2 regions of the Halobacillus sp. ABR2_026 genome follow, and region 1 is predicted to be linked to the other one. Evidence: a T-box and tRNA genes for the amino acid it is inferred to sense, from the RefSeq annotation. Region 1 holds a T-box; the other holds one or more tRNA genes.
What was found. The T-box of region 1 lies ahead of ileS (isoleucine--tRNA ligase). A T-box ahead of a tRNA ligase gene usually reads a tRNA of that ligase, here a tRNA-Ile.
Positions count from the first base shown of each region.

Region 2: it has a tRNA-Ile gene. The T-box ahead of ileS (isoleucine--tRNA ligase) is inferred to sense a tRNA for this amino acid. The anticodon was not compared.

Region 1 is NZ_JBSWTM010000001.1:200,450-214,893, reverse strand. It holds gene ACXADE_RS01190 (IscS subfamily cysteine desulfurase) at 1-1,015, opposite strand, end outside; gene nadB (L-aspartate oxidase) at 1,111-2,676, shown strand; gene nadC (carboxylating nicotinate-nucleotide diphosphorylase) at 2,657-3,505, shown strand; gene nadA (quinolinate synthase NadA) at 3,505-4,605, shown strand; gene ACXADE_RS01170 (H-type small acid-soluble spore protein) at 5,695-5,877, shown strand; gene ACXADE_RS01165 (PH domain-containing protein) at 5,962-6,576, opposite strand; gene ileS (isoleucine--tRNA ligase) at 6,690-9,779, opposite strand; T-box leader at 9,874-10,101, opposite strand; gene ACXADE_RS01155 (class I SAM-dependent methyltransferase) at 11,563-12,339, shown strand; gene ACXADE_RS01150 (cytochrome ubiquinol oxidase subunit I) at 12,401-13,732, shown strand; gene ACXADE_RS01145 (cytochrome d ubiquinol oxidase subunit II) at 13,765-14,444, shown strand, end outside.
Region 2 is NZ_JBSWTM010000001.1:352,389-366,832, reverse strand. It holds gene tsaD (tRNA (adenosine(37)-N6)-threonylcarbamoyltransferase complex transferase subunit TsaD) at 1-872, opposite strand, end outside; gene rimI (ribosomal protein S18-alanine N-acetyltransferase) at 869-1,312, opposite strand; gene tsaB (tRNA (adenosine(37)-N6)-threonylcarbamoyltransferase complex dimerization subunit type 1 TsaB) at 1,314-2,000, opposite strand; gene tsaE (tRNA (adenosine(37)-N6)-threonylcarbamoyltransferase complex ATPase subunit type 1 TsaE) at 1,997-2,452, opposite strand; gene thiL (thiamine-phosphate kinase) at 2,449-3,441, opposite strand; tRNA gene ACXADE_RS02005 (tRNA-Asp) at 3,582-3,658, opposite strand; tRNA gene ACXADE_RS02000 (tRNA-Met) at 3,826-3,902, opposite strand; rRNA gene rrf (5S ribosomal RNA) at 3,944-4,057, opposite strand; rRNA gene ACXADE_RS01990 (23S ribosomal RNA) at 4,143-7,058, opposite strand; rRNA gene ACXADE_RS01985 (16S ribosomal RNA) at 7,229-8,793, opposite strand; tRNA gene ACXADE_RS01980 (tRNA-Ile) at 8,917-8,993, opposite strand; tRNA gene ACXADE_RS01975 (tRNA-Gly) at 9,012-9,085, opposite strand; tRNA gene ACXADE_RS01970 (tRNA-Pro) at 9,115-9,191, opposite strand; tRNA gene ACXADE_RS01965 (tRNA-Arg) at 9,196-9,272, opposite strand; tRNA gene ACXADE_RS01960 (tRNA-Leu) at 9,342-9,429, opposite strand; tRNA gene ACXADE_RS01955 (tRNA-Leu) at 9,476-9,557, opposite strand; tRNA gene ACXADE_RS01950 (tRNA-Lys) at 9,566-9,641, opposite strand; tRNA gene ACXADE_RS01945 (tRNA-Gln) at 9,747-9,821, opposite strand; tRNA gene ACXADE_RS01940 (tRNA-Asp) at 9,829-9,906, opposite strand; tRNA gene ACXADE_RS01935 (tRNA-Glu) at 9,921-9,992, opposite strand; tRNA gene ACXADE_RS01930 (tRNA-Ser) at 10,004-10,094, opposite strand; tRNA gene ACXADE_RS01925 (tRNA-Asn) at 10,099-10,173, opposite strand; gene ACXADE_RS01920 (SprT family protein) at 10,349-10,792, opposite strand; gene cmpA (cortex morphogenetic protein CmpA) at 10,863-10,973, shown strand; gene ACXADE_RS01910 (Tex family protein) at 11,018-13,222, opposite strand; gene ACXADE_RS01905 (PP2C family serine/threonine-protein phosphatase) at 13,529-14,104, opposite strand; gene sigB (RNA polymerase sigma factor SigB) at 14,125-14,444, opposite strand, start outside.

The DNA of each region.
Region 1 (14,444 bases):
TTGCTTCTTGTGCACTGTATCCCATCGCAAGTAATGTCGCAGCTGGTTTCTGATCATCTGCATGACAGGCACTTCCTGTAGAAAAATAATACCCGTTCCGATTCCCTTCAAGCATAGCCAGTTGCCCCTCTATTTCCGGGAGAATTAGTCCAAGGATCGGAACAGCGGTTTCGACCGTATCTCCTAACACGTGCCACTCCCCCATATCAAGAAAAGCCTGCTTCAATGTTATGATTCTCCTTTGAATAACACTTATTTCCTTCACCATTTTTTCAGCGGACACAGTGAACGCGGCAATTCCAGGCAAATTGATGGTCCCCGGCCTCATCCCTCTTTCATGAGCGCCGCCTGGCGTACGCGGTGTACACGTAAGCGAAGGACGAATATACATAGCCCCCACGCCCTTCGGACCATATAGCTTATGGGCTGCCACTGAAAGACTGTCTACATAGGGAGCTATTTCATCTAACCGAATCTTCCCGAAAGATTGGACACAATCGGTATGCAGAAGAATGTTGTACTTCCGGCAGATGGCGGATAAGTGATGGAGAGGCTGGATCGTTCCGATATCAGAATTGACATGTTGAACAGCTAAAAGAACGGTCTCCTCACCCACCACCTTTTCAACAGCTTCTACCTCTATAAGTCCCTCCTCCGTCAAGGGAACCCTTGTAACCTTATAGCCTTCTCTTTCATATTTCCGTATGATATTTCGAACAGAGGAATGTTCAGCGTCAGTGGTGACAATATGCTTGCCCTCCCTTGCTGTTAACAGGGCTTCGATCGCACGTTCATTACTTTCTGATCCACCGCTTGTAAAATACAGACCTTCCTTCTCCACAACCATTAAGTCCGCCAGTGTCTGCCTGCAGTGCTCTAATAAGGCAGCCGCCTTTGTACCTCCATCGTGCAAGCTCCGTGTATTCTCATAATAATGATTGGCTGCGTGAAGATAAGCCTCCATGGCATCGTCATCCATCGGACATGCAGCTGCAAAATCAAAATAACCCTCCACATTTCCCCGCTCCTTTTTAAGTAATCTCTTGTCAATAGTGTAACAGTGTGTAAATATAAGTGTAAATACACTTGTATATATAAAGGGGTGGAAGTATGATAAGGACGGCAGATGTCATCATCATCGGAAGTGGAGCAGCAGCGTTACAGCTCGCCCGTCACCTTTCTACGGATAGAAATGTGATTATTATCACAAAGTCGATTCTCGGTCAGGGGAATTCCCGATTAGCTCAAGGTGGGATTGCTGCAGCCCTGGGAAAAGAAGATCATCCTTTTTATCATTTCGTCGATTCTGTCCTGGCCGGGCGATCGATGAACTATCATCATTCCACACTGATGATGACCCAGGAAGCTCCACAAATCATTCGGGAACTTGAAGCGGAAGGATGTGCCTTTGATTATAAAGACAGAGATACCCTTGCACTTGGAAAAGAGGGGGCCCATAGCCATCACCGCATCATCCATGGGGGCGGGGATCAGACAGGGAGAGTTCTTATGAATCATTTGACGGCAGCCCTCCCTCTTCATGTCGACATCATAGAAAACCACTATGTATACGAACTGATGGTGAATGAAAACCATCAATGCTATGGAATCAAAAGTAAGGATTCCTATGGCACCCACGAATTTCAGGCCCCTCATGTCGTGGTCGCGACCGGGGGATGCGGACAGTTATATGCGTCCACATCCAACGCCCCCTCTGTGACCGGGGATGGCATGGCACTCGCTTATCAGGCTGGAGCAGAGCTTGTAGACATGGAATTCATCCAGTTCCACCCTACCCTTTTGTACATAAAAGATAAGGCTGTAGGTTTGATCTCTGAAGCTGTCAGGGGTGAGGGGGCCTTTCTGGTCGATGAAAACGGGCGGCCGGTCATGGAACACATTCACCCTCTTCAAGACCTTGCTCCGAGACACATTGTTTCACAAACGATTTACCAAAGAAGGCAAAGCGGAGACAACATCTATCTTGATATAAGCAAGATAGAAAATTTTGACCTGAGATTCCCGCATATTACAAACCTTTGCACACAGTACCAAGTGGATATTACCGAAGGGCGGATTCCTGTAGCCCCTGGCTGTCACTTTTCAATGGGCGGCATTAAAACCGACCTCCATGGAAGAACAACGGTCGATGGGCTTTATGCCATTGGCGAAGCGGCATGTACAGGCGTTCACGGAGCTAATCGCCTGGCCAGCAATTCCCTTCTTGAAGGACTCGTCTACGGAAAAAGGCTCGCGGCTCACCTGAATGCATCCCCTCGCCTCTCTAGAACGTCATGGAGTAAAAGACACAAGCGGATGAATCCTCCTTCTGTTATCCCTTCCAGGCAAATCCTTCAAGAGCGGATGACGGCAAACGTCGGGATTGTTAGAGACGGAAAAAAATTAAACGATCACCGCAAGTGGTTGGAATCCTTCGCTCCTCCAGAGGAATGGGAACGGTACGACATAGGCATGCTCACATTCGAACAAATGACGAGAATGTTCATGCTGCAGACAAGCTGGATCATCACAAAATCGGCACTGGAACGGCAGGAGAGCCGCGGGGGGCATTATCGCAGCGATTTTCCTGAAGAGCAGATGGATTGGCTCAACAAACAGGTCGTCAGACACAGAACTTCAGAAATGAGGGAAATCAATGAACCTTTGGAGACGTAAACAACACTTAGAAGCCTTTTTTATAGAAGATATCGGAGAGCATGATTACAGTTCAGACTTTGTATTCCCGAAGAATTTAAGGGGCACGATGACCTTTACTTGTAAAGAAGCAGGAATTTTCTGCGGGGCGGATATCATTTCAGATGGCTACCAGGTGCTGAATCCTGATGTGGCCGTCCACCTTCATGTCCATGACGGAGATCAGGTGAGCGCAGGAGAAGCCATAGCTACAGCCCAAGGGCCTGTTGGTGACCTTCTCAAAGGGGAACGCGTCATCCTTAATCTCGTTCAGCGTATGAGCGGGATTGCGACCATGACCAAACGTGCCGTAGAAGCTTTAGGAGATGAAAAAATCCGTATTTGTGACACAAGGAAAACGACTCCCGGACTTCGTTCCTTTGAAAAGTATGCCGTCCGCACCGGTGGCGGACACAACCACCGCTTCGGCCTCTATGATGCGGTCATGCTGAAAGACAATCATATCGAATTCTTCGGCTCTGTCCATGAAGCGATTACCAGAACAAAAGCAGCCATCGGCCACACTGTGAAGATAGAAGTCGAAACAGAGACAGAAGATCAAGTCCTCGAAGCCGTAGAAGCAGGAGCGGATATCATTATGTTCGATAATCGCACACCAGATGAAATCCACTACCTTTCCCAACTGGTCCCCTCTTCGATCACAACCGAAGCTTCTGGAGGAATCACTCTGGAAACCCTGCCTGATTACCAGGGGCTTGATCTCAACTATCTTTCCCTCGGAATGTTGACCCACTCTGTGAAAGCCATGGATATAAGCGCCCGTGCCATCACCATAAAGGAGGAAGTATAATGAATTTGTTTGATACGATTGAAAGAACGACGCTGCCTGACAAGTATAAGGCAATGGAAACATCAGAACTGGAGCAAAGAATTCTCAACGTAAAGAAATCCATGGGGGCAAGACTCTTCCTTCCTGGTCACCATTATCAAAAAGATGAAGTCATTCAATTTGCTGACGTCCGCGGGGATTCGTTAAAGCTTGCTCAGATATCTGCGAGCCAACATAAAGCGGAGGCGATCGTTTTTTGCGGGGTCCATTTTATGGCGGAAACCGCAGATATCTTGACTCGGGAAGATCAGCATGTGTACCTCCCGGATATGAGAGCCGGCTGTTCCATGGCTGATATGGCGAATATCCGACAGACAGAGGAGTCATGGACCCGTCTAATGGAACTTTTTGACGATACGATCCTGCCTCTTACTTATGTGAATTCTACAGCAGCTATCAAGTCATTTGTAGGCAGAAAAGGCGGAGCGACTGTTACTTCCTCCAATGCAGCCGATATGCTGAGGTGGGCCTTCTCCAAAAAAGAGCGGATCCTCTTCCTCCCCGATCAGCACTTGGGAAGAAATACCGCATACGATCTAGGCATCCCGCTCAACCACATGGCCGTTTGGGATCCTATCATAGAAGAGCTTCTTTATGATGGACCGTTGGAAGACATTCAAGTAATTCTGTGGAAAGGGCACTGCTCCGTTCATGAAAATTTCGCCGTTTCCAATGTCGAACAAGTTCGTACGGAGCATCCAAACATGAAAATTATCGTCCACCCGGAGTGCAGCCGTGAAGTTGTAGAGAAGTCTGATATGTCCGGTTCCACGAACGCAATCATCCAAGCGATTGAACATGCTCCTCCAGGAAGTGAGTGGGCGATTGGCACAGAAATGAATCTCGTCAATCGCATCATCCAGGAACATCCGGATCAACACATTATTTCCTTGAATCCGCGGATGTGCCCATGTCTGACCATGAACAGAATCGACCTTCCCCATTTGGCCTGGTCTCTCGATTCCGTCATGGAGGGTAATCCTCAAAACCTAATCCAAGTCCCCCCTTCCATCGCTGTGAATGCGAAGAAAGCTCTGGACAGGATGTTGGCTCGTGTGTGATTATATTCCGCTTAGCTGTTGGAGCTACTAAAGAAAAGGCACTGTTAAAGTTCAGTGTTGATATTGGCATCAACGGATGGAAGTGACCATGAATGATAGGATGATAAAAGGGAGTTTATTTCCAAGTGTCGAAACCTTTAGATGATCTACTTTCACGATGTAACCATTGAATCTTGTTGGATTATTATTTCGAAACGGAGTCTTTCACTAACTGGCAGGATTGTTGAAGACTTGATTTCGAGAGGGTTCGGGGTTCGTTATTGTGTTGAGTGCCAGGGGTGGCTGGGAAGCTACTCGCTTTCCTGTGGGGGAGTGCCGAGCTTCCTCGGGCTTATCGCCCTGCGGGATCTCGCCGATCTCCTTTCTCCCACGGGAGTCTCGCAGCTTCCCAACCACCCCATTCGATCATGCGAGAAACGAACCCCTTTGTCAACGTTGGATGGTCTTCCATTCCCCCGGTTGTTGTAAGCATAAAACGCTATGTATCAAGCTTTCCGGGTTCGATCACCTCGGTTTGGGAATATGATCCTTATCCTCTCACCAACTAGAATAGCTGATGATTCATGAAGGGGTTTCGAGACCCTGATCTAGCCAAGGGGCGGAGGGGGATGGCGAGACTCCTATCTTAAGTGTGCAGGCGCCTCGTTCAGCGGCGTATGGACTGGACTGAGCTGGAGGAGATAAAGGAAACACGAAGAACGAAGGGATTCGATGTTGACTTATCGTACAGAAGCGAGGGAAGTCTCACTAGCCGCTAGGCGCAGAAACCGGATATCTATGAGGAAAAGAGTGCTGGGTGAGACCCCGCAAGGCGTAAGCCTGAGGAGGCTCACCGCGCTCCCGCGGAAAGCGAGTCATCCCCCGCAGCCCCTAACTCCCACACAAACATCTCAAAACTGAGTCTTCCACAAACAGGAGCTTTCGTTGAATAAGCCAAATATAAAAAAGGAACTTCCAATTTTATGGAAGTTCCTTTTTTTGCAGTAATATCAACACTAAACTTTAACAGAGCCAAAGAAAAAGAACCTCCGCGCGGAGAATATCCGCATCCATTCCTGCGAATATTACTTTTAAAAGGAGGGTGCTTACATGAACAAAGAACGCGCAAAAGAAATATTTAAATCAGAGGATATGATATCGGTCATGCATGAAGACCGTGAAATTTACATTGAAGAAGTTATTGAACGCAATGAAATGGCACGCATTCACCCGACAGATCAGCCGAACATCGTTCAAAAAGTTCCGTTATATGAATTGAAAGAGCAGGAATAAACCTGAAAAACCCGGATCATATGCTGTGATCCGGGTTATATTTGATATTTCTCCTTTAATAGGCGTCTTTCCCTGTTTCAAACTCTAGTTTTGAATGTACTTTTCAAACACATCATCAAAATCTTTGCGGGTATTTTCCTCATACTTCTTCGTAAACCAATCATAAGCAAAGATCGCCGTTTCACTGAATTCTTTGGAGACGTCATTGTCATGGAAACGGTTATCACGGATCATGTCCTGTGCCACCCCGATACTGTCCTTAGCGAAAGCTGCCTGGCGCTGGTTCTCTTCCTGAATATGAGAAATAGCTACCAGTGATTTATACAAATCGGCAATCGCTTCTCCTTCGTCCTTTGCAATATCGATGCTCATATATTGATCGCCGATGTAGAATTTGATTTCTAAATCCAAATCAATTGTCCCTGCTGTTTCTACTGATACACTTCTGATTGGATGCTGATAATAGTCATAACGATAGATGTTGCGTTTACTGCTTGTTGCTTTTTCGCCGTCCAAGTGAATGAGCGCACGATTCGTAAAACAGTATTCATCACTTTTCGATTTGATTAGAAAATGAATCTTTTCTCCATCCTCTGTCAGGACAAAGTCATCGGACTGGGCTTTATCAAAATCTTCTTTCCGGATAATCTTTCCGATATCACTTAAACCTAACGCATCACTTGCCATTTTTTTGAACATATCATGACCTCCTGAATATTCGGATTCGTTGACTATTTCTACATGACATCTATAAATCCTCTATCGACAAAGCGAAAAACCGGAGCATAAACTATGCTCCGGTTCTCTGTTCTTTATTGTTGAAGCGCAAGTTTCAGTTGGTGGTCACCGACTGTATACTCTTTCATCGCTTCCTTTTCCCCGACCGTCAAATCGTTAACTAAAACATTTTCACGGATCAGTTGTTCATTCTGTTGAATGGCTTCTTTAACGTCTGCATCTCCATCGAGAGCGATATCGACGCGAAGATCGATTGGAAGATCCTGCTGTTTACGTTCATCCTGGATCACCCGGATGACTTCGCGGGCAAGGCCTTCCAGACGAAGCTCTTCTGTGATCGTCGTATCCAGCATGACATGGAAATCCTGATTGGATCCCATGGACAATCCAGCATCTGCCACACGTTCAACGTTCAGAAGGTCCAGGGTAACCTCGACCTCTCCGTCTCCTGTCGGCACGACGACTTTTTCATCCTGAACAACTTTAGCTGCTTCTTCATCAGAAAGTTTTTCGAGATACCCTTTGACAATCCCGACATTCTTTCCAAGAACAGGACCTGCAGCACGGAAGTTCAGTTTGACTTCATAGCGTACGAGATCATCAGAGGACTGCTTCACGACAACTTCTTTGACGTTGATTTCATCACGGATAATGCTGCTGTATTCCTCAAGCGCCTTCCCTTGATCTGAGTTGACCGGGATGACGACAAGCTCTGACAGAGGCTGCTTCGTCTTGATCGATTCGGTGTTACGGACACCACGAGCTAGCTCAACCACTTGCAGTACAGCATCCATATCTTTTTCAAGCTGCGTATTTACCACCGCATCGTCCACTTTCGGGAAGTACGCCAAGTGCACACTTTCACCCGTCAGGTTTTGATAGATGTCATCAGCAAGGAACGGCGTGTACGGAGCCATGAGCTGACTGAGCTGTGCCAACACTTCATGAAGTGTATGGTAAGCCGCTTTCTTGGATTCAGTCATGCCTGATTCCCAGAAACGGTCGCGGGAACGACGGATATACCAGTTACTTAGTTCATCAATGTACTTCTCTAGAGCTTTTGCAGCTTTCGTGAAGTCGTAGTCATTCAACGCTTCCTCTACCACACCCGTCACACTGTTCAACCGGGAAAGGACCCAGCGGTCAAGCAGTGTCTTTTCGCCTTCTTCATTCTTATTGAATGTGTAACCATCGATGTTGGCATACAAGGTGTAGAAACCGTGCGTGTTTACAAGCGTATCAATGACTTTAGATTTCGCTTCGATTACCACTCGTTCCGAGAAACGTTTATTGTTCCACGGCGCACTGTCAGCAAGCAACGCCCAACGGAAAGCATCAGCACCGAATTTTGTAACAAGATCTGTAGGGTTTAGAGCATTCCCCTTACTCTTAGACATCTTGCGTCCTTCTTCATCAAGGATATGACCAGTGGAAAGGACACGCTTGTAAGGAGCTTTACCTGTGAACAAAGTAGAGACAGCGAGCAGGCTGTAGAACCATCCGCGTGTCTGGTCGATCCCTTCACAAATGACGTCTGCAGGGAACTGTTTCTCAAACTGATCTTTGTTTTCAAACGGGTAGTGCTGCTGGGCAAATGGCATGGAACCAGAATCGAACCAAACGTCAATAACTTCTGGTACGCGGTTCATCGTGCCATTACACTTTTCACACGTTACCTGTACGCGGTCGACGTATGGCTTGTGAAGTTCAACATCACCGATATCACCAATCGCTTTTTCCTGAAGGTCCGCTTTGCTGTGCGGGGCGTATTGATGATCACAGGAATCACACATCCAGATCGGCAGCGGGGTTCCCCAGAAGCGGTTACGACCGATGTTCCAGTCGACCATGTTTTCAAGGAAGTTTCCAAAACGGCCATCTTTGATGTGGTCCGGATGCCATGTTACTTCCTGGTTATTCTTGATGAACTGATCTTTCAGTTCTGTCGTTTTGATAAACCAGCTTTCGATTGCGTAATATAGCAGTGGAGAATCACAACGCCAGCAGTGTGGATAGCTGTGCTCATATTTTTCTTTATGGAAAAGCAGTCCTTCGTTTGCAAGGTACTTCACGATGTCGACGTCACAATCTTTAACGAATCGACCTTCAAATGGAGGGATATCCTCTGTATAACGACCCTGACCATCCACAACATTGAAGAAAGACAAATTGTTTCCCTTCACCAAATTGTAGTCATCTTCACCATAAGCAGGTGCGATATGAACGACACCTGTACCGCTTTCTGCGTTTACGAAATCTGCTTCGACGACGAAGTGACCACGTTCAGGCTTAACGAACGGGAACGGCGGGTGATATTCAACATCTTTGAATTCGCTCCCTTTATGCTTGGAAACGACTTCGTACTCTTCCCCAAGGTTCTTCTCGGCAAGAGCTTCCGCAACGATGTACACTTCGCCATCTTTCTTCGCCTTGATATAATCAAGATCCGAGTGAACGGCAAGTGTAACGTTGGCAGGAAGCGTCCAAGGTGTTGTCGTCCAGCCAAGGAAAAATTCATTTTCAGAACCTTTCACTTTGAACTTCGCCGTTGCGGAAAGGTCTTTGACATCTTCATATCCCTGCGCCACTTCGTGGGAGCTCAATGTCGTCTGACAGCTCGGGCAGTAAGGCGTTACACGGTGACCTTTAGAAAGCAGGTTGCGCTTGTGAAGGTCACTCAGGATGTACCAGACACTTTCGATATAACGATCTTGAAGAGTCACATAAGGGTCATCCATATCGAGCCAATAGCCGATGGATTCCGTGAACTCTCTCCACTCTTTTTCATAATTAAAGACACTTTCCTTACATTTCTCAATGAACTTCTCTACGCCGTACTCTTCGATTTGCTGTTTTCCTGAGATGCCGAGCTGCTTCTCGACTTCCAGCTCAACCGGCAGACCGTGCGTATCCCAGCCGCCCTTACGTAGGACTTGATAGCCCTGCATCGTTTTATAACGTCCGACAAAGTCCTTGATGACCCGGCCAAGGACATGCCCTGCGTGAGGGAGGCCGTTTGCTGTCGGCGGCCCTTCATAAAAAACGAATGTTTCTGCACCTTCGCGCTCATTCATGGAGCGACGGAAGACATTTTCTTTATTCCAGTAATCTTTGACACGATTTTCGCGGTCTAAAGCCGCTTCTTTCGTATTGACACTGCGCATTTCTTCCACCTCTTACCCTTTGATTTTTTGTATAGATAAATAATAACGAACTTACAATGACGACAGGAACAAAAAAATCCGCCCCTGCTGAATACACAGGGACGGATTTGATTCCGCGGTACCACCCATATTCCGCGCAATACATGCACGGCTCTCGGTTCACAAAACGGATAACGGCCGCCTGCCGGTTCCACTTACTCTGTCTCATTTCAGCAGAACTTCTCAGAGATGATCTTCAGCTGTTACCTGTCATCGCTTCACACCAGCCAGCGACTCTCTTGAGACAGAAATAAAAGCCTACTCTTCTCGTCAACGAAACTATACGTATCTTCTCCATATCCTACAATGTAATCTTTTGTATGTCAAAGCTTTCTTACCTTCATCCTCGCCTATTTTTCAAAAGCTTATACGTGTTCACTTTATCTTATCGCTTCCTATAAAAAATCCATATTATCGCCAAACACTTGTTTTGCTTACAATAAAAATGGCTCTGTTAAAGTTTAGTGTTGATATTACTGCAATAAGGAAATTCCAATTTTATATTTGGCTTATTCAACGAAAGCTCCCTTTTCTTGAAGACTCAGCTTCGAGATGTTTGTGTGATTCTAGGGGCTCCGGGAAAAGGTTCGCTTTCCATGGGGCGGGCGGTGAGCCTCCTCAGGATACGCCTTCCGGGGTCTCACCTGTCCCACACGTCCCATAGGAGTCTCCACCGTTTCCCTCCGCCCCCTTTCCCTTATAAGTGTCTCGAAGCCACTTTAAAAAGGGTGAGCATGAATGGTTGAGGTTCGAACATCTGTATGGATTAGTACAATTCTTCTCCCCTAGACGGGCAGATCATACGTAGTATCAAGCATTTGCGTATGCTAAACGTTCATGGGGTAGAGATGATATCATTCCCTTCTCTTACCCATACAGCTGATTTTTTAAGTAGTGGTTTCGAGACACTTATATGGCAAAGGGGCGGAGGGGAATGGCGAGACTCCTATCTTAAGTGTGCGGGCGCCTCGTTCAGCGGCGTATGGACTGGACTGATCTGGAGGAGATAAAGGAAACACGAAGAACGAAGGGATTCGATGTTGACTTATCGTACAGAAGCGAGGGAAGTCTCACTAGCCGCTAGGCGCAGAAACCGGATATCTATGAGGAAAAGAGTGCTGGGTGAGACCCCGCAAGGCGTAAGCCTGAGGAGGCTCACCGCGCTCCCGCGGAAAGCGAGTCATCCCCCGCAGCCCCTTGGCTAGATCAGGGTCTCGAAACCCCTTCATGAATCATCAGCTATTCTAGTTGGTGAGAGGATAAGGATCATACGCCCAAACCGAGAGGCTCGAACCCGAAAAGCTTGATACATAGCGTTTTATGCTTACAACAACCGGGGTAATGGAAGACCATCCAACGTTGGTAAAGGGGTTCGTTTCTCGCATGATCGAATGGGGTGGTTGGGAAGCTGCGAGACTCCCGTGGGAGAAAGGAGATCGGCGAGATCCCGCAAGGCGATAAGCCCGAGGAAGCTCGGCACTCCCCCACAAGAAAGCGAGTAGCTTCCCAGACACCCCTGGCACTCAACACAATAACGAACCCCGAACCATCTCGAAACGGAGTCAACAATCCTGCCATTTCCGTTGATGCAAATATCAACACTGAACTTTAACAGAGCCATAAAAATAAGCCCTGTTAACTATTGAAGATAAACTCCCGGTTCTTGAAAACAGCTTTATTCTTGAATAAATGCAAACACAAAACATTTAACAGAAACGGAATATTAGGAAAGAAGGGATTACGTATGTCAGATGAAGTGAAGCGTCACGTCCAGGAAGTATTTTCAAAGAACAAACAAGCGTATGTCGATAGTGCAACACATAAAAAACAATCCGACCTTGATGGGATTGTTGAGTGGCTGAAGCCCGACCCTTCACACAAAGCATTGGATATCGCCACAGGAGGCGGCCATGTTGCGAAAGCTTTAAGTCCCCACTGCCGAACTGTTTTTGCTACAGACCTTACAAAAGACATGCTGCAAAACACAGCCCGTCACTTAACTTCCCAGCAAAACATCGAATTCGTAGTCGCAGATGCCGAGTCCTTGCCTTTTCTGGATGATTGCTTTGATCTTGTCACATGCAGAATTGCACCACACCACTTCCCTTCCCCCCATGATTTCATCCAGGAAGTGGCCCGAGTATTAAAAGAGAGCGGCAGGTTTTTAATGATCGACAACGTGGCCCCCGAAGACAAGGAGCTGGACCTGTTTTATAACCGCTTTGAGAAGGCGCGGGACTACAGCCACGTCCGCGCTCTTAAAATCAGCGAATGGGAACATCTATTCCAAAATAACCACATGAGCATTGAGAAAAAACTCACTCGAAAAAAAGCGATGCCCTTCCCGAGCTGGGTTCAGCGCACATTAGATGAGAAATCTGAACAGGAAGCTGTGGAAGAACTATTCAAACAAGCTCCCCCGGCAGCCAAAAAGCACTTTTCCATTCTTGAAGAAAATGGACATGTCCAGTCCTTCGAAATCGATGAGTATATGGTAGTTGTAGAAAAACATTCCTCCTGACGAATATTCCACCATCACATTGGAAAAATAAACGAAGTATTGAAATGTGAGGTGGAGATCAATGGATATCGTCGTCATGGCCCGTGCGTTATTCGGTACATCGCTCGGATTCCATATCATTTATGCAACGATCGGTGTTGGACTTCCCGTGATGATCATCATCGCGGAAGTCCTTCACTTTATCAAGAAAGACCCGGATTACGCATTGATGGCGAAACGCTGGACGAAGGGGTTCGCCATTCTGTTGGCTGTTTCCATTGCTTCTGGTACGATCGTCGGCGTCATGATCTCCCTATTGTTCCCGGATTTCATGGAAATTGTCGGCCAAGTCATCGCCCTTCCGTTCCAGATGGAGATTTTCGCCTTCCTGATCGAGGCGGTGTTCATGTCCATCTACCTGTATGCAGCGGACCGACTACCTCCCACCCTGAGACTTGTCAGCATTATTTCCGTGGCTCTTGGTGCGACGGCATCGGCCATCTTGATCACAGATGTCCACGCGTGGATGAATACACCGGCAGGGTTCAACATCACGCCGGACGGAGAAGTGACAGACGTGGATACATGGGCAGCCTTTTTCAACCCGAGCTTCGGCGTCACCGCCATCCACGTAACCCTGTCTGCTTACATGACAGTGGCTTTCCTTGTGGCGTCTATTGCAGCCCTAAGGCTGATGCGGAGACACATCACAAAAGCTGAACGTGCGTATCATAAAAAAGCATTGACGATTGCTCTATACTTCGGGGCTCTTATGTCTTTGGCGACAGCTATTAATGGTCATGAAACGGCACAAATGCTTCACGAGTATAATCCAAGAAAGCTTGCTGCTGCGGAAGGGTTATTTGAAACGCAGCGCTATGCCCCCTTATCGATCGGAGGATATACATCATTAGAAGATCAGCGTGTAAAGTATGCCGTGGAAGTTCCCTATGCTTTAAGTTTCCTTGCAGGTGACCGGTTGGACACGGAAGTCTTAGGATTGAACGAATTCCCTGAGGAACTGTGGCCCCCACTCTATGTCCACATCCTGTTCAATGTCATGGTAGGGATCGGTTCTGTTCTCATTATCGTAGCGTTCGTCGCTCTATTCTGGAAACACGTCCTAAAAAAAGACCTGCCAGGATGGCTGCTGGCTACACTGGTCGTCAGCGGCCCCCTCGCCATGCTTGCCATTGAAGCAGGCTGGTGTTTCAGCTGTATCGGACGCCAGCCATGGACGATTACAGACGTACTCCGGACGGGAGAGGCTGCTACTAAATCGAAGAGTGTGGGCTTCCTTTTCTACTTGTTCATGACTCTTTATATCACCCTGCTTTTCGTAACAGGTTTCGTCATGCGATATTACTTTAAGCGAAACCCGGTGAGCAAAGATCTGAATACTCGAGAAGTATAAGCCAACAACATCCCGGAAAGGACGTACAACTTATGGAAGCATCAACTTTAGCGATTACGATTTTATGGAGTCTGCTTTTCATCTATTCCATCCTCGGGTCCCTCGACTTCGGGGCCGGTTTCTGGGGAATGATTTATGGAAAAAATGAAGAAAAGAGTGCTTCCCAGATCGCGAACCGTTTTCTTTCTCCAACATGGGAAGTGACCAACGTCTTTCTCGTCATCTTCGTTGTTTCTGTCGTCACCTTTTTCCCATTCGCTACGACTCTGCTCAGCAGCGTTCTGCTCGTCCCTGTCGGTCTGGGAATTTTATTACTGACCATCCGTACGACTTTCATGGTTTTCCAACATCATGCCAACCGTTTCAGAGATTTGCTCCGTCTGACTTCCGGCTTCACCGGCTTGGTCATTCCAGCATTGCTCGTCAGTATCCTGCCTATTACCCTGGGAGGGTTCGTCAGCTTTGAAGATGACTACCCGCGTCTACAGTATGGAGAACTTCTCACGCACCCTACCTTGTACATGCACATTTTGTTCGGGCTCTCGACGGAGTTGTTCATCTCCTCTATCTTTTTGATGGACTATGCAAAGGAAGCTGAAGATTGGAATGCTTACGACACTTTCCGTAAGCACTCCATATGGCTTGGTCCTGTCAGTATTGCCATCGCCATGTTGACGATCGGCACTTTTCCTGAAGAAGCCTCCTGGATTGT
Region 2 (14,444 bases), 150 kb from region 1:
TTACTATCCTGAAACTTCTCCTCAAGAGCTGCACGCAACCCTTTATTGGCCGCTACTCCACCTGCGACAATCAGCTGTTTCACACCGTATGCTTCCGCCGCACGGTAAGCCTTTGTGGATAACACGTCCACAACACTTGCCTGAAAACTTGCGGCCACATCTTCCGGTTTCAAGTATTCTTCCCGCTGCTTCGCTTTATGAAGGCGATTGATGACGGCTGATTTCAGTCCGCTGAAACTGAAATCATACGAATGGTCCTCAAGCCAGGCACGAGGGAAATCGATCGTCTCTTCCCCTTCCTGTGCTAAGCGGTCAATTTCGGGTCCGCCAGGGTATGGAAGCTTCAGAGTACGAGCGACTTTGTCATACGCTTCCCCAGCAGCATCGTCCCGTGTTTCTCCAATGATTTCATACGATCCGTGCTCACGCATCACCACAAGCTCTGTGTGTCCGCCTGAAACGACAAGGGAAAGCAGTGGAAATTCAAATTCCTTTTCCAATCGGTTCGCATAAATGTGACCCGCAATATGGTGGACACCGACGAGCGGCTTTTGTTTCGCAAAAGCGATGGACTTGGCTGCATTTACGCCGACAAGCAACGCGCCTACAAGTCCCGGTCCTTCTGTTACGGCAATGGCATCCATTTCCTCAATCGTCATTCCTGCATCCTCCAGCGCTTCTTCCAGAGTGATTGTCATCTGCTCGATATGGTGTCTTGAAGCAATTTCGGGGACAACACCGCCAAAACGCTTATGACTTTCAATTTGTGAAGCGACAATGTTCGTGATCAGTTCTGTTTCGTTTTTCACAATAGCGACGGCCGTTTCATCACAGCTCGTCTCAATTGCTAAAATGTATTGGTCTTCCTTCATTTTAATCCCACCCACATGACTAACGCATCTTCACCATTGTCCGAATAATACCTTTTGCGTATACCTCCAGGTACCATTCCGAACTTCCGGTACATGTGCTGCGCGGCTGTATTTGAAACTCTCACTTCAAGCGACAGCTGGATGGCTCCATGCTCAATCGCTTCGTTACATGTATGGCGGAACAATTGCTCCCCATACTTTTTTCCTCTATGGTCCGGATGTATAGCGATATTCGTGATATGCGCCTCATCAATGATCAACCATAACCCACAATAACCGATGATTTCTTTCCTATCTTCCACGACATAATAGTGAGCATAAGGGTTATCAGTCACTTCTTTTGCAAACGTATCTTCGGACCACGGGACGGCAAAAGAAGCCTGCTCAACATCCATGACACCTGCCACGTCATACTTTGTCATTTTCCTGATCGACGCCATCCTACTTGTTCCCCTGCTGCTCCAGCCATTTTGCTTCTGCCTCTGGAATACGCAGATAGTTTGGAACAAGCTCGTGCAATGGGCCAGGTTCCTTCTCTTCAGCGATCGAAGCAATAATGGATGGACGTGCATATTGATAGGGAGCGCCCGTCAGTACGGCCTGATCCCCTAAAATCTCTATGATTTTCTCACGGTGTACAGACAGGTCCTGACTAAGAAAAAGAACCTTTTGATCGAGATCCTTCAAATTATGAAGCCAGTCTTCCATCAACACGTTCGTCTCTTCCTGTTTCAGAGAAAAATCTGAACGGTAGAGACCTGTATACACAAGTCCCCGTCGTGCATCAAAGAAGGGACTGATATATCCTTCAAAAAAGGCTCCCTGTCTTGCTACAGCCTCAAGGCTTGAGATCCCCACGACCGGAATATTAAGAGACCAGGCCATCGTTTTGGCCGTAGTTAAGCCGATTCGTACACCGGTGTACGATCCTGGGCCATGAGCCACTGCAATCCGATCCAGCTCTCCAGGCTCTACCCCTGTTTCTTTCATCAGTTGATCAATGGCAGGCATCAGCCGGACTGAATGGTTTTTCTTTATATTCGTTACATATTCACCAGCTACAGCCCCATCCCTAAGAACAGCTACGCCCATGACATAATTCGAAGTATCTATCGCCAGTACATTCATTCTAATATCTCCTTACATATCGCTTCAAAATGATCAGATTTGGCTTCTAAAGTGAACAATCGTGTAGAGTCATCCAAATAACGAATCGTAAGATCAAGGCGCTCAGCAGGAAGGAACTCCTCAATGAACTGGGCCCACTCGACAACAGTTACCCCATCCCCTTCAAAATACTCTTCGAAACCGAGATCCTCATCACTCTCTTCAAGCCGATACACATCCATATGATAAAAAGGAATGCGCCCCTGATATTCTTTCATGATTGTAAACGTCGGACTGTTGATCGTACGTTTCACTCCAAGCCCTTTTCCGACACCTTTTGTGAACGTCGTTTTCCCAGCCCCCAGATCTCCTTCAAGCGTCAGGAGATCTCCCGGCTGCAGCCGGGAACCGAGTTTTTCTGCCATCTGCTGAGTCTCCTCTGTAGAAGAGCTTTTCCACTCAAATGTCGTCATGCTTCATCACCCTTTTCCTTCAAGTGAGTGTATCCGGAAGAGGATAACCGTTCCCATTGGTTTCCCCTGTATACATTAACCACAGGGACTGTTTCCTCTTTCTCCTGTATCTCACCAATTTTCGTTACAGAAATTCCTGAATTTGTCGCCGCTTTTTTTACTTCTTTCCAATCTCTTACTGGAACAGCTCCAAGCAGTTCGAAATCTTCTCCACCCGCTAATCCCCATTCCAAATAAGAATCAGGATACGCCTGCTGGATCGCTTGGGAAAAAGGTAGACGACTCAACTCCATCCACAGATCCACATCAGAAGCTTCTGCTATTTCATTCGCTTCATTGGCAATACCATCACTCACATCATTTAAGGCCATGCGTTCCAAAGATATTAAAGCCGATGCGAACGCTACCCTCGGTTCAGGAGTCTGATGACGGTTAATCAGATATGTAAGATCCTCTGTTTTCTCTCCTACAGGATTCAACAACCATTCCAGTCCTGCCCTGGAATCTCCCAGCGTACCCGTGACGAACAAAACGTCCCCGGGCTTCGCAGATGAGCGGTATCTCGCTTTCCCCTTTTTCACCATACCAAGAACCGTAACCGTCAGGGAAAGCTCGCTTCCTGAAACAGTGTCTCCTCCAATCAAGTCCATCTTATAGGAATCCCCGAGTGATTTCATTCCTTTATAAATCCCTTCCAATTCTTCTTGTGTCCAACTGGACGGGATAGAGATCGACACCATATAAAAGACAGGGACACTTCCCATCGCAGCAAGGTCGCTAATATTTGCAGCCAGCACCCGATAGCCGATTTGATGGGGGGCCATTGTCTTTTTCGTAAAATGGACACCTTCTACCATTGTATCTACCGCGGTGACGATATCCTCCCCGGTAGGCCGAAAAACGGCGGCATCATCATCAATTCCTTTGATCAAAGCGGACTGGTTATGTTTATCAGGTTTAATTGTTTTTATAAATGAAAACTCATCCATGCTATGTCTCCTTCTTTTACAGGACCCTCGATATGATTAACGTAGTATTCCTATTATACCAAGGAAGAGACAGATATAAAAAAATCCATAATAAAAGCCTTAGGAAAGCATCCTAAGGCTGAACGTTTAATTTTAGATAATGGCGGTCCGGACGGGACTCGAACCCGCGACCTCCTGCGTGACAGGCAGGCATTTTAACCAACTGAACTACCGGACCAAAATTTTTCATAAAAAAAGAAAGTCACAATGACTTAAATGAAGATGTTCCTCATATTTATACTACGCTTCATTTACCCAACGTAGTTAAATGAAAAATGGTTGCACTTTATAGTACTACGATTTTCATTTTACAATGGTGATTACTCAACGTAGTTAAATGAAAAATGGTTGCGGGGACAGGATTTGAACCTGTGACCTCCGGGTTATGAGCCCGACGAGCTACCAGACTGCTCTACCCCGCGATATTGTGGGAATTTACTGGAATCCCATTATAGGTATATCAATGTGGCGGCGTCCTACTCTCACGGGGGTAAACCCGACTACCATCGGCGCTGAAGAGCTTAACTGCTGTGTTCGGCATGGGAACAGGTGTGACCTCTTCGCCTTCACCACCACATCAATATAAAGTTTGAGGTGAACCCTCAAAACTGGATAAGGAAACATCTTTTGAAGAAACGCTTTTCACGAAAGCTATCATTTCGATAGATAAGTCATCGATCCATTAGTATCCGTCAGCTCCACGTGTCACCACGCTTCCACCTCGGACCTATCAACCTCATCGTCTCTGAGGGATCTTATTTGCTTAAAGCAAAGGGAAATCTCATCTCAAGGGGGGCTTCATGCTTAGATGCTTTCAGCACTTATCCCGACCACACGTAGCTACCCAGCGATGCTCCTGGCGGAACAACTGGTACACCAGCGGTGTGTCCATCCCGGTCCTCTCGTACTAAGGACAGCTCCTTTCAAATTTCCAACGCCCACGACGGATAGGGACCGAACTGTCTCACGACGTTCTGAACCCAGCTCGCGTACCGCTTTAATGGGCGAACAGCCCAACCCTTGGGACCGACTACAGCCCCAGGATGCGATGAGCCGACATCGAGGTGCCAAACCTCCCCGTCGATGTGGACTCTTGGGGGAGATAAGCCTGTTATCCCCGGGGTAGCTTTTATCCGTTGAGCGACGGCCCTTCCATGCGGAACCGCCGGATCACTAAGCCCGACTTTCGTCCCTGCTCGACTTGTAGGTCTCGCAGTCAAGCTCCCTTGTGCCTTTACACTCTGCGAATGATTTCCAACCATTCTGAGGGAACCTTTGGGCGCCTCCGTTACCTTTTGGGAGGCGACCGCCCCAGTCAAACTGCCCACCTGACACTGTCTCCGGACCGGATCACGGTCCTGGGTTAGAATGTCCGTACAGCCAGGGTAGTATCCCACCAGCGCCTCCACCGAAGCTAGCGCTCCGGCTTCCAAGGCTCCTACCTATCCTGTACAAGCTGTACCAACATTCAATATCAGGCTACAGTAAAGCTCCACGGGGTCTTTCCGTCCTGTCGCGGGTAATGTGCATCTTCACACATAGTATAATTTCACCGGGTCTCTCGTTGAGACAGTGCCCAAGTCGTTGCACCTTTCGTGCGGGTCGGAACTTACCCGACAAGGAATTTCGCTACCTTAGGACCGTTATAGTTACGGCCGCCGTTTACTGGGGCTTCGGTTCAACGCTTCGCATAAGCTAACGCATCCCCTTAACCTTCCAGCACCGGGCAGGTGTCAGCCCCTATACTTCGCCTTACGGCTTCGCAGAGACCTGTGTTTTTGGTAAACAGTCGCTTGGGCCTTTTCACTGCGGCTCCTCGGCAGAGGAGCACCCCTTCTCCCGAAGTTACGGGGTCATTTTGCCGAGTTCCTTAACGAGAGTTCTCCCGCTCACCTTAGGATCCTCTCCTCGCCTACCTGTGTCGGTTTGCGGTACGGGCACCTCTTTCCTCACTAGAGGATTTTCTTGGCAGTGTGAACTCAGGAGCTTCGGTACTTTATTTCCCTCCCCATCACAGCTCAACGTTGCCGGACGGATTTGCCTATCCGACCGTCTCACTGCTTGGACGCGCACATCCAGTGGCGCGCTCTCCTTATCCTCCTGCGTCCCCCCGTCGTTCAAACGGAAAGGAGGTGGTACAGGAATATCAACCTGTTGTCCATCGCCTACGCCTTTCGGCCTCGGCTTAGGTCCCGACTAACCCTGAGAGGACGAGCCTTCCTCAGGAAACCTTAGGCATTCGGTGAAAGAGATTCTCACTCTTTTTTCGCTACTCATACCGGCATTCTCACTTCTAAGCGCTCCACCAGTCCTTACGGTCTGACTTCACGGCCCTTAGAACGCTCTCCTACCACTGATCATAAGATCAATCCGCAGCTTCGGTGGTGTGTTTAGCCCCGGTACATTTTCGGCGCAGAGTCACTCGACCAGTGAGCTATTACGCACTCTTTGAATGATGGCTGCTTCTAAGCCAACATCCTGGTTGTCTAAGCAACTCCACATCCTTTTCCACTTAACACACACTTTGGGACCTTAGCTGGCGGTCTGGGCTGTTTCCCTCTCGACCATGAACCTTATCACCCACGGTCTGACTCCCAGAACAAAGTCGATGGCATTCGGAGTTTGACTGAATTCGGTAACCCGATAGGGGCCCCTCGTCCAATCAGTGCTCTACCTCCATGACTTTCTATTCTGAGGCTAGCCCTAAAGCTATTTCGGAGAGAACCAGCTATCTCCGTGTTCGATTGGCATTTCACCCCTACCCACACCTCATCCCCGTAATTTTCAACTTACGTGGGTTCGGGCCTCCAGTCAGTGTTACCTGACCTTCACCCTGGACATGGGTAGATCACACGGTTTCGGGTCTACGACCGCATACTCACTCGCCCTATTCAGACTCGCTTTCGCTGCGGCTCCGCTTCTGCTGCTTAACCTCGCATACGGTCGTAACTCGCCGGTTCATTCTACAAAAGGCACGCCGTCACCCATTAACGGGCTCCGACTACTTGTAGGCACACGGTTTCAGGTTCTCTTTCACTCCCCTTCCGGGGTGCTTTTCACCTTTCCCTCACGGTACTGGTTCACTATCGGTCACTAGGGAGTATTTAGCCTTGGGAGATGGTCCTCCCGGATTCCGACGGAATTCCTCGTGTTCCGCCGTACTCAGGATCCACTCCGGAGAGAGAAAGATTTCGACTACAGGGCTGTTACCTGCTCTGGCTGATCGTTCCAGATCGATTCATCTATCTTCCTCTTTGGTAACTCCAATGGAGTGTCCTACAACCCCAGAAAGCAAGCTTTCTGGTTTGGGCTGATTCCGTTTCGCTCGCCGCTACTTGGGAAATCGCGTTTGCTTTCTCTTCCTCCGGGTACTTAGATGTTTCAGTTCCCCGGGTGTGCCTTCCTATACCTATGTATTCAGTATAGGATGCTGTCCCATTACGAACAGCGGGTTTCCCCATTCGGAAATCTCCGGGTCAAAGCCTACTTACGGCTCGCCGGAGCATATCGGTGTTAGTCCCGTCCTTCATCGGCTCCTAGTACCAAGGCATCCACCGTGCGCCCTTATTCACTTAACTATCTTCGTGAAAAGACGTTTACAATTTCAATTAGATGTCTTGTCATCAATTGCCTCATCGTTAGATGAAACAATGATTCCTTATCCAGTTTTCAAGGTTCACAAGTTGAAAGATCGTTTGATCTCTCAAAACTGAACAACCAACACAGTACGTTTCCGTAATATCCTTAGAAAGGAGGTGATCCAGCCGCACCTTCCGATACGGCTACCTTGTTACGACTTCACCCCAATCATTGGCCCCACCTTCGGCGGCTGGCTCCATAAAGGTTACCTCACCGACTTCGGGTGTTGCCAACTCTCGTGGTGTGACGGGCGGTGTGTACAAGGCCCGGGAACGTATTCACCGCGGCATGCTGATCCGCGATTACTAGCGATTCCGGCTTCATGCAGGCGAGTTGCAGCCTGCAATCCGAACTGAGAATGGTTTTATGGGATTTGCTACACCTCGCGGCTTCGCTGCCCTTTGTACCATCCATTGTAGCACGTGTGTAGCCCAGGTCATAAGGGGCATGATGATTTGACGTCATCCCCGCCTTCCTCCGGTTTGTCACCGGCAGTCACCTTAGAGTGCCCAACTGAATGCTGGCAACTAAGATTAGGGGTTGCGCTCGTTGCGGGACTTAACCCAACATCTCACGACACGAGCTGACGACAACCATGCACCACCTGTCACTTGGTCCCCGAAGGGAAATCCCTATCTCTAGGGAGGTCCAAGGATGTCAAGACCTGGTAAGGTTCTTCGCGTTGCTTCGAATTAAACCACATGCTCCACCGCTTGTGCGGGCCCCCGTCAATTCCTTTGAGTTTCAGCCTTGCGGCCGTACTCCCCAGGCGGAGTGCTTAATGCGTTAACTTCAGCACTAAGGGGTGGAAGCCCCCTAACACCTAGCACTCATCGTTTACGGCGTGGACTACCAGGGTATCTAATCCTGTTTGCTACCCACGCTTTCGCACCTCAGCGTCAGAAACAGACCAGAGAGTCGCCTTCGCCACTGGTGTTCCTCCACATATCTACGCATTTCACCGCTACACGTGGAATTCCACTCTCCTCTTCTGTCCTCAAGTTCCCCAGTTTCCAATGACCCTCCACGGTTGAGCCGTGGGCTTTCACATCAGACTTAAGGAACCGCCTGCGCGCGCTTTACGCCCAATAATTCCGGACAACGCTTGCCCCCTACGTATTACCGCGGCTGCTGGCACGTAGTTAGCCGGGGCTTCCTCGTTAGGTACCGTCAAGGTACCGCTCTATTCGCACGGTACTTGTTCTTCCCTAACAACAGAACTTTACGATCCGAAGACCTTCATCGTTCACGCGGCGTTGCTCCGTCAGACTTTCGTCCATTGCGGAAGATTCCCTACTGCTGCCTCCCGTAGGAGTCTGGGCCGTGTCTCAGTCCCAGTGTGGCCGATCACCCTCTCAGGTCGGCTACGCATCGTCGCCTTGGTGAGCCGTTACCTCACCAACTAGCTAATGCGCCGCGGGCCCATCTGTAAGTGATAGCGAGAAGCCATCTTTCAACTTTCCTTCATGCGAAAGAAAGTATTACCCGGCATTAGCCCCGGTTTCCCGGGGTTATTCCGATCTTACAGGCAGGTTGCCCACGTGTTACTCACCCGTCCGCCGCTCGTTCCACGAGCTTCACCCCGGAGGGATCCGCTCGCTTCCCGCGCTCGACTTGCATGTATTAGGCACGCCGCCAGCGTTCGTCCTGAGCCAGGATCAAACTCTCCATAAAAGTTAAGTTTGACTTGCTCATTTGCACACCGAATGTGCTTTGTTTCAAATCTCTTCTATAAAAGAAGAAATGTTTTGACGTACTGGTTGGTTCGTTCAGTTTTCAAAGATCAAAAGTGAATCATGGTGGGCCTGAGTGGACTTGAACCACCGACCTCACGCTTATCAGGCGTGCGCTCTAACCAACTGAGCTACAGGCCCCGATGACATTCAATAAAATGGAGCGGGTGAAGGGAATCGAACCCTCATCATCAGCTTGGAAGGCTGAGGTTTTACCACTAAACTACACCCGCAAGTGTATCATGTTGTTTTAGCATTTCGATGGTCGGGAAGACAGGATTCGAACCTGCGACCCCTTGGTCCCAAACCAAGTGCTCTACCAAGCTGAGCTACTTCCCGTTGATGGCGCGCCCGAGAGGAGTCGAACCCCTAACCTTCTGATCCGTAGTCAGACGCTCTATCCAATTGAGCTACGGGCGCATTAAAAAAGCGACATTGATTATCTTATCATTTATTGTGTTTTGACGCAAGAACTTTTTTGAAAAAGTTTGGTGCGGCCGAGAGGACTTGAACCTCCACGGGATTACCTCCCACTAGGCCCTCAACCTAGCGCGTCTGCCGATTCCGCCACGACCGCAAAATTGCTAAATAACAATGGGATGCTGATCATGATAATTGGATAATGCGGGTGGAGGGACTTGAACCCCCACGCCGTGAAGCACTAGATCCTAAATCTAGCGTGTCTGCCAATTCCACCACACCCGCATAATAAATGGTGAGCCATGAAGGATTCGAACCTTCGACCCTCTGATTAAAAGTCAGATGCTCTACCAGCTGAGCTAATGGCTCCTTAAAAGGAATCTGTAACACTCAATGATCGTGATGTTTTTTAAAAGCACAAGAAACATCATATAATGTATTCATCTTTTTGTCAACCTTTTTTTCAAAGAAAAATGGCTGGGCCAGCTGGATTCGAACCAGCGCATGACGGTACCAAAAACCGTTGCCTTACCGCTTGGCTATGGCCCAAAAAGAGTGGCGGTCCGGACGGGACTCGAACCCGCGACCTCCTGCGTGACAGGCAGGCATCTCTAACCAACTGAACTACCGGACCTATGTATTGAAAAGTGACCCGTACGGGATTCGAACCCGTGTTACCGCCGTGAAAGGGCGGTGTCTTAACCACTTGACCAACGGGCCAATAAAGAGAATGGCGGAGAAGGAGGGATTTGAACCCTCGCGCCGCTTACGCGACCTACACCCTTAGCAGGGGCGCCTCTTCAGCCACTTGAGTACTTCTCCATAATGGCTCCAACGGTAGGATTCGAACCTACGACCGATCGGTTAACAGCCGATTGCTCTACCACTGAGCTACGTTGGAATAATGTATATTGTCTGCTGTTGTTTATCAGCGACGTTTTATATCTTATAACATCCTGCATTCAATGTCAAACCTTTTTTTCAATGAAATTTCAATGTAATTCATGAGTGAATGGCTTGTTTTTTTGAGGACTTAACTAATTTAACATGTGCATAATCTTTCGTCAATGGAAAATTTACTTCTTTTTAATCTTCCCTTTACATTTTCCACAGCCGAATTTTCTAGTATCCACTTTCCTTTTCCTTTTGTATGTCTGCCCGCATTTTGTACAAACATAATGGTGAAACTTTTCTTGTGAGGTGGAAGGAAGTGGTGAGCAATGTCTCGGAGATCCTGTCTTTTTCATTAGTGCTTTGAATTCAGGATCGCGGTGCCCAAAACCTTTTCCTTCTATATGAAGGTGATAGTGGCAAAGCTCATGTTTAATGATGCCTTCCAATTCGACACCATTTAATTCTACACTATATTTCGGATTGATTTCAATCACTTTTTTAGAAGGAATGTATCGGCCTCCTGTCGTCCTTAGACGAGAGTTGAAGTATACATCATGTACAAATGGTTTGTCAAAATATTCTTCTGAGAGTTTATGAGTCCATTGCTGCAATTCTTCATCTGTCATAGGAACACCTCCCTTGTCCTGTGCATACTCTACCACAAGTATGACTTGAATATAAAGGAGCTGAACTTTCATGCCATCATGGTTAATGAAACAAATGACACGAGCATTCTTGAACAAAGACAAATATCAAATCAAAATGCTGAACCAATGCTGGTACTATTATCAACACCTGCATAAATAAAAACCACCCGGAAAGATAGGCTCTCCAGGCAGTTGCTTTTTTTCTTATCCATTGTTAACCATAGTCAAGGCAATTCTCTGCTTCTGTACATCTACTTGATCTACCCAAACGGTCACCACATCCCCAACAGACACTACGTCCATTGGATGTTTCACGTATTTATTTGCAAGCTTCGAAATATGAACAAGCCCATCCTGCTTCACGCCAATATCTACAAACGCTCCAAAATCTACAACATTCCGAACCGTCCCTTCCAACTCCATTCCCTGTTCAAGATCTTCCATTGAAAGAACATTGGTTTTCAATAATGGCTTCGGCAAATCATCCCTTGGGTCTCTTCCGGGCTGAGCCAATGATTTCATAATGTCCTGAAGCGTCAATTCTCCTATTCCCAATTGTTCGGCTACAGAAGAGACATCCTTCGTCTTCAGTTCCTCAGCTAAACGCTCCGTCCCGATGTCCGAAGTCGTAAACCCAAGCATCTTCAACAGCTCCCGGGTTGCTTTATATGTTTCCGGGTGGATCGGAGTCCGGTCGAGTGGCTCCTTCCCGTCTAAAATCCGAAGGAAGCCGATACTTTGTTCGAACGTTTTCGCCCCCAGTCGCGGGATGTCTTTAAGTTCAGTTCGTTTAGTGAATTTCCCTAACTCCTCCCTTTTTTTCACCACATTGTTCGCAACGGTTTTGCTAAGTCCCGATACATATTGCAGCAGTGAGGACGAAGCTGTGTTCACATTGACACCGACTTGGTTTACAGTAGTCTCCACGACAAAGGAGAGGGAGCCGTTCAGCTTTTTCTGCGTGACATCATGCTGGTATTGCCCCACTCCGATAGATTTAGGGTCGATTTTCACCAGTTCTGCCAATGGATCTTGAACCCGGCGGGCAATGGAAACCGCACTACGTTCTTCCACTTGAAAATCAGGAAACTCTTCACGCGCTAATTTTGAAGCAGAGTAAACACTGGCTCCCGCTTCATTGACGATCATGTAAGAAGCATCCAATTGATGTTTTTGAATCATATCAGCTATAAATTGTTCCGTTTCTCTTGATGCCGTCCCGTTTCCGATCGCCATCAGTTCAATGTCATACTTTTTCATAAAGGAAAGAATTTTCTTTTCGGCTCCCGCTGTATCATTTCGAGGGGCCGTTGGGTATATGACCCCGATATCAAGGACCTTCCCCGTTTCATCTACTACCGCAAGTTTACATCCCGTACGGTAAGCGGGATCCACCCCAAGCACCACTTTTCCTTTTAGTGGGGGCTGCAGGAGGAGGTTCCGGAGGTTGCTGGAGAACACTTCAATGGCCTGTTCCTCCGCCTGTTCTGATAAGGAACCACGGATTTCTCTTTCCACAGAAGGCTGGATCAATCGTTTGTAACTATCCTGAATAGCCTCTTCAAGAATGGCACGGAGCTTGCCTGTCGTTTGACGGTTGATCACGCTCCGCTCCAAGTATTGCACGATAGCATCTTCAGGAGGCTGTACACCGACTTTAAGCACCTCTTCTTTTTCACCCCGGTTCAAGGCCAGGACCCGGTGGGATGCGATTGAACGGACAGGTTCCTGATAATCATAATACATTTCGAAAATACCTTTTTCGTCTTGGTCCGCTTTCTTTGTTGAAGAGACAATGACCCCTTTGTCATGGGTCTGCTTCCTAATTTTCTCTCTGTATGTAGGATCATCGGATATCCATTCAGCGATAATATCATTGACTCCAGCTTTTACATCTTCCTCAGCCTTCAGCTCGTATTCTTCGGAAAAGTAACGCTCCGCTTCCTTACTGAAGTTAATATTTCGCTGTTCCCAAACCTGTACGGCGAGAGGTTCTAAACCTTTTTCTTTGGCTACTGTCGCACGTGTTCGCCGCTTTTGTTTATACGGACGATACAAGTCCTCCACCCGCTGCAGTTTTTCTGCCGATTCAATCTCGCGACGCAGGTCGTCTGTCAGTTTGCCTTGTTCTTCGATGAGGCGGATGACTTCTTCCTTCCGCTGCACGAGGTTTGTGACATAATTCCATTGGTCTTCGACATCTTTGATTTGTACTTCATCTAATCCGCCAGTCATCTCTTTCCGATAACGGGCGATAAAAGGAACAGTATTCCCTTCTTCAAGCAGGTCGATCACTTGTTTGACCGTCTGATCTTTCACTTTTGTCTGTTTAGCTACGAGTTTCATCAACTCGTTCTTTTGATTGGTTTCACTCAAAAAAATGACCTCCTTCAATGACGTCTTGTTCATTGTATCAAATTATAGACAAGAATACTCGGGGCCTCTCCCCTTGCCCGTCCGGTACAGAAATAGTCCCGCTTGGTAGCTGGTACGTAAAAAAAGTATTGTACCCGGTACCATTACCTAATGCTTAAATACCTGGTATAAGGGGCGATCCATAAACAAACCTTTTTAAACCTGACACCAGATTTCCGGAATGCGGTACCAGGTACGAGAAATTCACAAAAGGTACGTGGTACCGAATACGATCAAAGGGGGCCAAGTACGAGTAACAATAAAACCCCCCATTCCACCTTACGGCTTGAATGGAGGGTTTTAATTATAGGCCATAGCAATTAATGTCGTATCATCATCACGGGTATCGCCGTACATTTGCTTGTAATCCTGGGTGATCTGCTCAACATCTTTGGATTGGGTAAGCTTTGAAGATAAGCGTCGATCATTGACCCCGTCTGAGAACATAAGGAATATCATCCCTTTTTGTACTGTCCCATGGGTCACTCGAAGTGAGCGTGGGAACCCTGAGAGATAACCGGCTAACGGAATGTTCCGTTTCCGCTCCCCACCCGGGTCGATCGTAATGATCCCGATATTTCCGATGGATGAATAGGAATAAGTTTGAGCGTTATAATCGATTCTCAAAATCCCGAGAACGACCCCGCGCTTTCCTGCCAGCGCTTCATTGCATCTTTTAACGAGCGTTTCTACAGTCGAATCTGGATGTTCCTCTATCACTTCCATCACTGCCTTGGATGATTCCATCGCCATTTCACCACTACCGAGTCCATCGGCTAAAGCACATAAAAACGCACCTTCCGTTTCCTTATAGAAATAGCTGTCACCGCAAAAATAGTTCCCTTTTTTGGCTTTTTGGAAAATAGATAAATCCACCCGTTTGGTCTCCTTTTTCACTAGAATACCTCAACAGATTCCGACTGCAGAGCTTCTCTCAGCTTTCTTAACGCCCGTCTCTGTAAACGGGAGACATGCATTTGGGAAATCCCGAGGCGTTCGCCCGTATCTTTCTGACTCATGTTTTCAAAATAGGTACACTGAAGAATTTCCTGTTCCCTCTCGCTAAGAATCGGGAGGATTTTTTCAAGGAGCATCCGCTGGTCGATATTGGAATAACCGTCTTCCTGATTTCCAATCAAATCAAGGATGGTCACGGTGCTTCCGTCCGAGTCGGCTTCGATTTTACGATCCACCGACAACGCCTTATAGCTTTTAC